3 regions of the Telmatobacter bradus genome follow, and region 1 is predicted to be linked to each of the others. Evidence: riboswitches for the same ligand, from Rfam matches in the RefSeq annotation. Region 1 holds a riboswitch; each other region holds the start of a gene.
The links. A riboswitch is a leader RNA that binds a small molecule or an ion and turns the genes downstream of it on or off. The one in region 1 is predicted to bind thiamine pyrophosphate.

Region 2: it holds a riboswitch for thiamine pyrophosphate, as region 1 does, so the genes downstream of both, ACOBR2_RS02465 (TonB-dependent siderophore receptor) here and ACOBR2_RS18480 (MTH1187 family thiamine-binding protein) in region 1, are expected to answer to the same signal.
Region 3: it holds a riboswitch for thiamine pyrophosphate, as region 1 does, so the genes downstream of both, thiS (sulfur carrier protein ThiS) here and ACOBR2_RS18480 (MTH1187 family thiamine-binding protein) in region 1, are expected to answer to the same signal.

Annotation. Positions count from the first base shown of each region.
Region 1 covers NZ_CP184532.1:4,471,413-4,473,671, reverse strand. Annotated here, with positions in the region: gene ACOBR2_RS18490 (DNA-directed RNA polymerase subunit alpha) at 1-328, shown strand, start outside; partial or broken gene rplQ (50S ribosomal protein L17) at 458-805, shown strand; TPP riboswitch at 1,049-1,144, shown strand; gene ACOBR2_RS18480 (MTH1187 family thiamine-binding protein) at 1,209-1,526, shown strand; gene ACOBR2_RS18475 (flagellin) at 1,533-2,259, opposite strand, start outside.
Region 2 covers NZ_CP184532.1:558,744-561,002, reverse strand. Annotated here, with positions in the region: gene ACOBR2_RS02470 (TonB-dependent receptor domain-containing protein) at 1-716, opposite strand, end outside; TPP riboswitch at 1,037-1,134, shown strand; gene ACOBR2_RS02465 (TonB-dependent siderophore receptor) at 1,216-2,259, shown strand, end outside.
Region 3 covers NZ_CP184532.1:854,883-857,141, reverse strand. Annotated here, with positions in the region: gene thiC (phosphomethylpyrimidine synthase ThiC) at 1-853, opposite strand, end outside; TPP riboswitch at 914-1,011, opposite strand; TPP riboswitch at 1,101-1,194, shown strand; gene thiS (sulfur carrier protein ThiS) at 1,394-1,591, shown strand; gene ACOBR2_RS03635 (thiazole synthase) at 1,676-2,259, shown strand, end outside.

The DNA of each region.
Region 1 (2,259 bases):
CGAAGAACTGGAACTCAGCGTTCGCAGCTACAACTGCCTGAAGAACGCCAATATCCAGACCATCGGCGAGCTGGTGCAGAAGACTGAAGCGGAGATGCTCAAGACCAAGAACTTCGGTCGCAAGAGCCTGAACGAGATCAAGGAAATCCTGGCCCAGATGGGTCTGTCGCTGGGAATGAAGATCGACGAGCAGGGCAATGCGGTTCCGGGGCCGACGAGCGTACCTCCGGCGACGGCGCTGGCGGCCAGCTACGGCCACTTCGAAGACGAAGACGAGCCGCTGGATTCGGTGGACCTGCAGTTGCCCACCGAGACCGAGAACTTTTAAGTACAGCTGCTAGCTGTTAGCTGCTAGCTTCCAGCTTGAGGCAGTTCCGGGTAGCCCCGGAACTGCCTCAGGCGAGAAAAGCTAGAAGCTAGAGGCTAGAAGCTAGAAGCTGAATTCGGAGAGATTTTCATGCGCCATCGCAATGCAGGTTTCAAACTCGGACGTAACACCAGCCATCGTCGCGCCCTGCTGCGCAACCTGGTCACGTCCATCATCGTCGAAGATCGCGTTGAGACCACCGTGGCCAAGGCCAAGGCAGTTCGCCCGCTCGTCGAAAAGATGATCACCCTTGGCAAGAAGGCTGATCTGCACTCCCGCCGTCAGGCTCTGGCTTTCCTCCAGACCGACACGGCCGTCACCCGCCTCTTCGACACCGTGGCTCCTCGCTACGGCGATCGTCAGGGCGGCTACCTGCGCATCGTTCGCACCGGCTTCCAGAAGGGCGACGGCGCGGAAAAGGCCTTCCTCGAGCTCCTCGGAGCCGAAAAGGAACTTGGTGCCAAGCGCGCCAAGAGCGCCGACCTCAAGGCCAAGAAGCGCAAAGAGCTTGAAGAAGCTATGGAAGCGGCCAAGAAGGACGAAGGCAAGGGCGGCGAAGAAGCTGCTTAGGGAACTTGCCGGGACGGACCGTCCAGGTAATCCTTGTTCTTGCTGAATGAAGAAGCGGGCACACCACGTGAGTGGTGTGCCCGCTTTCTTTTTGCCGAAGAGCTACAATAAAGCCAGAAACAGGGGTGCCTTGCAGGATGAGGCTGAGAAGATACCCTCACACCCGATCCGGATCATGCCGGCGTGGGAAGTTTTTCCTTCCGCTTCGACACTTCTCCTGACACTCCTGTTCATTTTTCGCGCGCAGCGTTTTTGCGCCCAAGGAGTCGTCATGCTTGCCAGTTTTTCCGCTGTTCCCATGACCAAGGGTGAAAGCGTCAGCCATCTGGTGGCCGAGTCGCTGAAGATTGTTGATGCCTCGGGGCTGGATTACCAGCTGGGCCCCATGCAGACCATCGTGGAAGGCGAAGAAGCCGCTGTAATGGAAACGATCATGCAGTGCCACCGCCGCATGCGGGAGCTTTCCGATCGTGTGCTGACCACCATTACCATTGACGACCGCAAGGGAGCCACCGGAAGGCTGCGCGGCAAGGTTCGTGATGTGGAAGCGCAGGTGGGCAAAACTCTCAAGCGGGTCAGTGGGGAATGAATTCAACTATTGAATCAGCTTCAGAACATCCTGATACATCTGGTTGGATTGAGCCAGTGAGGCGATTGCGCCTTGCATCATGATCTGTTCGCTGGCCAGATCCGAGGTCGCCTTGGCGTAGTCCACGCCCTCAATGGCGTTAAGCGCCGCCAGTGTGTTCTCCGACTGGGTGTTCAGGATGGAGCTGACTGCGGTCATGGTGTTGATCTGCGTGCCCAGGTAGCCATCCTGCGCTGAAACCGAGGCAATGGCGCTGTTCAGCAGATACAGCGTGGACTGGGCATTGGGCGTGGTACTCATATCGGTATGGCTCAAGTCAACCGATGAGCCGGGCGTATAGCTCAGCTTGGCGGAGGTGGTGTCGGTGGCCGGAATCATGCTGACGGATCCGCCGGAATCGCCCAGGTGACTGAGGGTGAGTGGGCTGAAGTGCAACGAGTCAATCATTGAACCAGCCAGTGTGGAGTCGCCCACATAAGCGTCGAGCGTGGTGCCAAAGACTGACTGCTGGTTGTAGGTGGTGGTTTTGCCAATGTTCGAAATTTCGGAGAGGATCGACTGGTACTCGTCGTTGGCCGCGTCCAATTGGCTCTGGTTCAGGGTGCCGTTGGAGCTTTCCGTGGCCAGGGTGATGGCGCGGTTCAGCAGGCTGGTTACCTGACTGAGCGCACCATCGGCCACGCGCAGCACGCCAGTATCTTCTTCGATGTTGGCGGTTGACTGGTTCAGAGCG
Region 2 (2,259 bases), 1.1 Mb from region 1:
CCACCATGCAGGCCGTTGGTGCCTGCCTTGCTGACGGTGGTGATGTCGGCCACGCCGCTGAATTCTGCGTTGTTGTTCGATTCCGAGACGCGGATCTCTTCAATCGAATTGAAGCTCGGAAACATTTCGTTGACCGGACCGGAAAACTCCACGCCCACGCTGGAGATGCCGTCGATGGTCACACTGAGCAGTGCGGCAGTAGTGCCCATCACGGCCAGTTCGCCGCTGTCGTCAGTCTGCACACCGGCCTCGGTGGTCAGCGTGGAAATTGGGCTGGTGGATCCGGCAGAACGCGAGTAAATGGCGATGGGCAGGCTCACCAGCTCTTCGCCCACCTTGGTCTCGGCCAGATTCGAGACGTCAGTGTTGATCACCGGAATGGCCTCATCAGCCACAATCACCGTCTGCGTCTCAGCGCCCGGCTTCAACGCCACATCGGCGCGGCGGCTTTCACGGGCATTCAGCGCAAAGGTCGGCAGCGTAACGCTCTCAAAGCCCTGCTCGGAAATGAGCAGCGCGTACTGGCCCACTTCCATGTTCTTGAAAGAGTAGTTACCCGCGGCATCGGTGGTCATGTGGCGCTGAACGGTAGTGCCCACGTCCGTCAGTGTCACCAAAGCTCCGGGAACAAGCGCTCCCGTGGTGTCGCGCACCGTACCCTGAATCGTGCCAAAGGTGGATTGCGCCTGCGCCATGCAGCCCGCAAAAATCAGCAACAACAACAGAAAAAGCACACACGTGCGACAACAACGGACAGGGAGGGACAGCAAATGCATCAATAGATGGCCTTTCAGAAGGGAATGAAGAATCGACCCGTTTTTTACAATTTTTTAATCGGGGGTTCATTCAATACTTTATCGTTCCTTTGCCTGAACGGGACGGCTTTTTTAAAAAAAAACGGCCATGCGAAAAAACACAACCAAACCCGCGCCCCAAGCGGCGATTCCCCGGTTTTCACAAGAGACGAAATGCAACATATTTGGTGCAGTTATTTTCCACCCGTTTGCATCCACTTTCGGGAAGTGTTTCAATGAGCTTATTGAAACAGGGGTGCTCCACTGTGGTGGGGCTGAGAAAACACCCTAGAACCCGATCCGGATAATGCCGGCGTGGGAAGCTTTCAGGGCTTTGTGGCTCTATATGCCGCTTGGCCTCCTCTTCTTCCTCCTTTCCGTGTTCCCCTGCTTCGATCCGTTTTTGTCGAAGGGGGTCCCCATGTCTTCCAGAACTCATACCCTGCGTTTGTCCGCGGTTCTTGCCACCACATTGCAGCTTGCGCTCTTTTCCGCAGGCGCGCAGACGGCAGCCCCGCCGCAAAATGCACCCGGTGCCACGCAAACCAAACTGCCCGGCGTAACCACCACCGTCGTCGTGCATGGCGAAAGCAAGGACGATTACCTGCCGGAGACGCTCACCGTGGGCACACTCGACGGCATGGAGATGAAGAACGCTCCGCTATCGGTCACGGCCGTCACCCGCGAACTGCTCACCGACCAGGGCGCACGCGTGCTCAGCGACGTCATCAAAAACGATGCTTCGGTGGGCGAAGACTACGCCCCGGTGGGCTACTACGGCAACTTCCAGATGCGTGGCTTTCCTCTCGACCTGGCCACCGGGCTGCAAATCAACGGTCTGACCATCGCCGGTGAGCAGGACGTTCCGCTCGAAAACAAGCAGAGCGTCGAATTCCTGAAGGGACTAGCTGGCGTGGAGAGCGGCGTGGCCTCGGCCGGTGGACTGATCAACTACGTCACCAAACGCCCCACAACCATTGAAGCCGTGGATCTAGCCACCGATCAGCGCGGTTCCAGCTACGGCGCCGCCGATCTTGGCCACCTCTTTGGCGCGCGCAAGCAAGTGGGCGCACGGCTCAATCTGGCCGGAGAACGCATCCAGAGCTACGTCAATGGTGCCGACGGCTGGCGCGCTGTGGGCACGGGCGCGGCGGACTGGAAGATTGACTCCCACTCCACACTGACCGCCGACTTTGAGTACCAGCACAAGAACGAACGCTCGGTCAGCGGCTATGAACTACTGAACGGAACCGCACTGCCCGACATTACGCAGATTTATCCCTCGACGATGCTCGGCTTCCAGAGCTGGGCCAAGCCCAACACCTTTGACACCTACAACGCCTCGGCCCGCTATAGCCGCGATCTGACCCACGGCTGGCGCGCCCAGGCGGCCGGAAGCTACAGCCACTCGCTCATCGACGATAACGTGATCTACGCCTACGGCTGCAGCTACGAGGCTGCCTGC
Region 3 (2,259 bases), 1.4 Mb from region 1:
AGCTTAGATCCTCGGCAATGCCTCCTGCCTTTTCCAGCGCCTGATAGAGCGGCACGGTGCCAATGGGAACAGGAGCATTGCGCAAGATGTTTTCCCGCGTCTCATGGATATTGTTTCCGGTGGAAAGGTCCATGATGGTGTCGGCTCCCCAATAGATGGCCCACACCATTTTGTCCACTTCTTCCGCCAGCGAGGACGAGACGGCAGAGTTACCCAGATTGCCGTTAATTTTCACCCGGAAGTTACGCCCGATAATCGCCGGCTCAAGCTCGGGATGATTGATGTTGGCGGGAAGAATGGCGCGTCCCGCAGCAATCTCTTCGCGCACAAACTCGGGAGTAATTTCTTGGGGAAAACGCGCTGAAAAACTTTGTCCGGGATGCGAACGCAACAGCGATGCATAGGCGGGATCCTCGCGTAGTTCCTGCAGGCGCATGGATTCGCGCAACGCCACAAACTCCATTTCCGTAGTTATTTTTCCCTGCCGCGCATAGTGCATTTGCGTCACGTTGCCGCCACTGCGCGCACGCCGCACAATGTGCTGCGAAAAAGAAGATTGACTGCGGGTTTCTATCTTTGTATCGCCACGTTCTTCAATCCATGCCTGCCGCAACGGTGGCAAACCCTGGCGAATATCTACTTGGCTGTTGGGGTCAGTGTATGGCCCAGAGCAATCGTAGACAGGCAAGGGAGGATTCCGTTCCAATCCATGCCGGGTTTGCGTTGGAGCTTGCTCTATCTCGCGATAAGGAACACGCAAGTCTGCACGGCTTCCCGTCAGATAGCGTTTTTGCGAAGCGGGATAGAGCGTGGGAAGAAGAAGCGCGTCCAGTTCAGCCGTTTTTGATTGCATAGAGCCTCTTGTCCTGAAAGGAATTGAAGAACAAGAGGGCAGAATCGCTATAACTTGAAAGGAACGCTCTTTGAAATCTCCCCACGCCGGCATGATCCGGATCGGGTTCAAAGGGTATTTTCTCAGCTCACTTGCGATGAGCACCCCTGTTTCTCAGGGCTATTAAAACACAGCTCAGCGCTGCGCACAATCTTTTTGCAAATGCAGAAAAACTTTGACAGCGCGAGCAAGGGCTGCTTAAATAAGCAACAAGAAACAGGGGTGCTCCATGCGTGGGGCTGAGATTATACCCTCGACCAGATCCGGATAATGCCGGCGTTGGAAGCTTTCAATCCTTCTGCGTGATTCATTGCATGAGCCTCCTGTTTCTGTCTGCTTACAGGAGAAGTGTGTGCAAGTGCTCTGCAACCAGATACACCAGCAGGACTTCCCTCCAACCCGTCACGTTTTCGTTTGCTTTGTAAAAGCACGCATGTGCACACTGCTGTTTTTGCAAGCTGGAAGCGCTGCGCAGCTTCCTAGCAGTAGAGGATAAGAAGCTTGATTACCCTGAACGGAAACAGCATGGATGATGCGGATCATCTGAGTCTGGCGGAACTTGTCGTGCGCGAACACTTTCCACTTAATCGCATTGCCGTTGCATGCAATGGAGAGATTGTGCCGCGCACAGAATACAGTGGCAAACAACTCGCGGATGGCGATGTGGTGGATGTGGTTTGGATGGTATCTGGAGGGTAGCTTCAGATTTTCAGCATGACTTGCGAATAACTTCATCATGCATTCCTACGCTGATCCACACAGGAACAGGAGACAGATTTGTTTATGCAATCGGAAGAGCGCTTGATTCTGGGAGGGCGCGCATTTACCTCCCGCTTTATTCTGGGCTCGGGAAAATACAGCCTTGATTTAGTGCGCGCAGCCGTGGAACATGCTGGAGCGCAGATGGTCACACTGGCCGTACGACGCGCCAACACCAACGACAGGGAAAACATTCTGGCGCATATTCCCGAAGGCATTACATTGCTGCCCAACACGTCGGGCGCAAGAAAGGCCGAAGAAGCCGTGCGGATCGCACGTTTGGCCAGAGAACTGGGCTGCGGAGACTTTGTCAAAGTCGAAGTTATCCGCGACACAAAGTATCTTTTGCCGGATAACTCCGAGACGGTCAAGGCAACGGAGATTCTGGCCCGCGAAGGCTTTGTCGTGCTGCCCTACATGTACCCGGACCTGAATACCGCGCGCGATCTGGCGCAGGCTGGAGCCGCAGCCATCATGCCACTGGGCGCGCCGATTGGTTCCAACAAGGGTCTGCGCACCAAGGACTTCATTCAAATTTTGCTGGATGAAATCGAACTTCCAATCATCGTTGATGCCGGCATCGGCAAACCATCGCAAGCCTGCGAGGC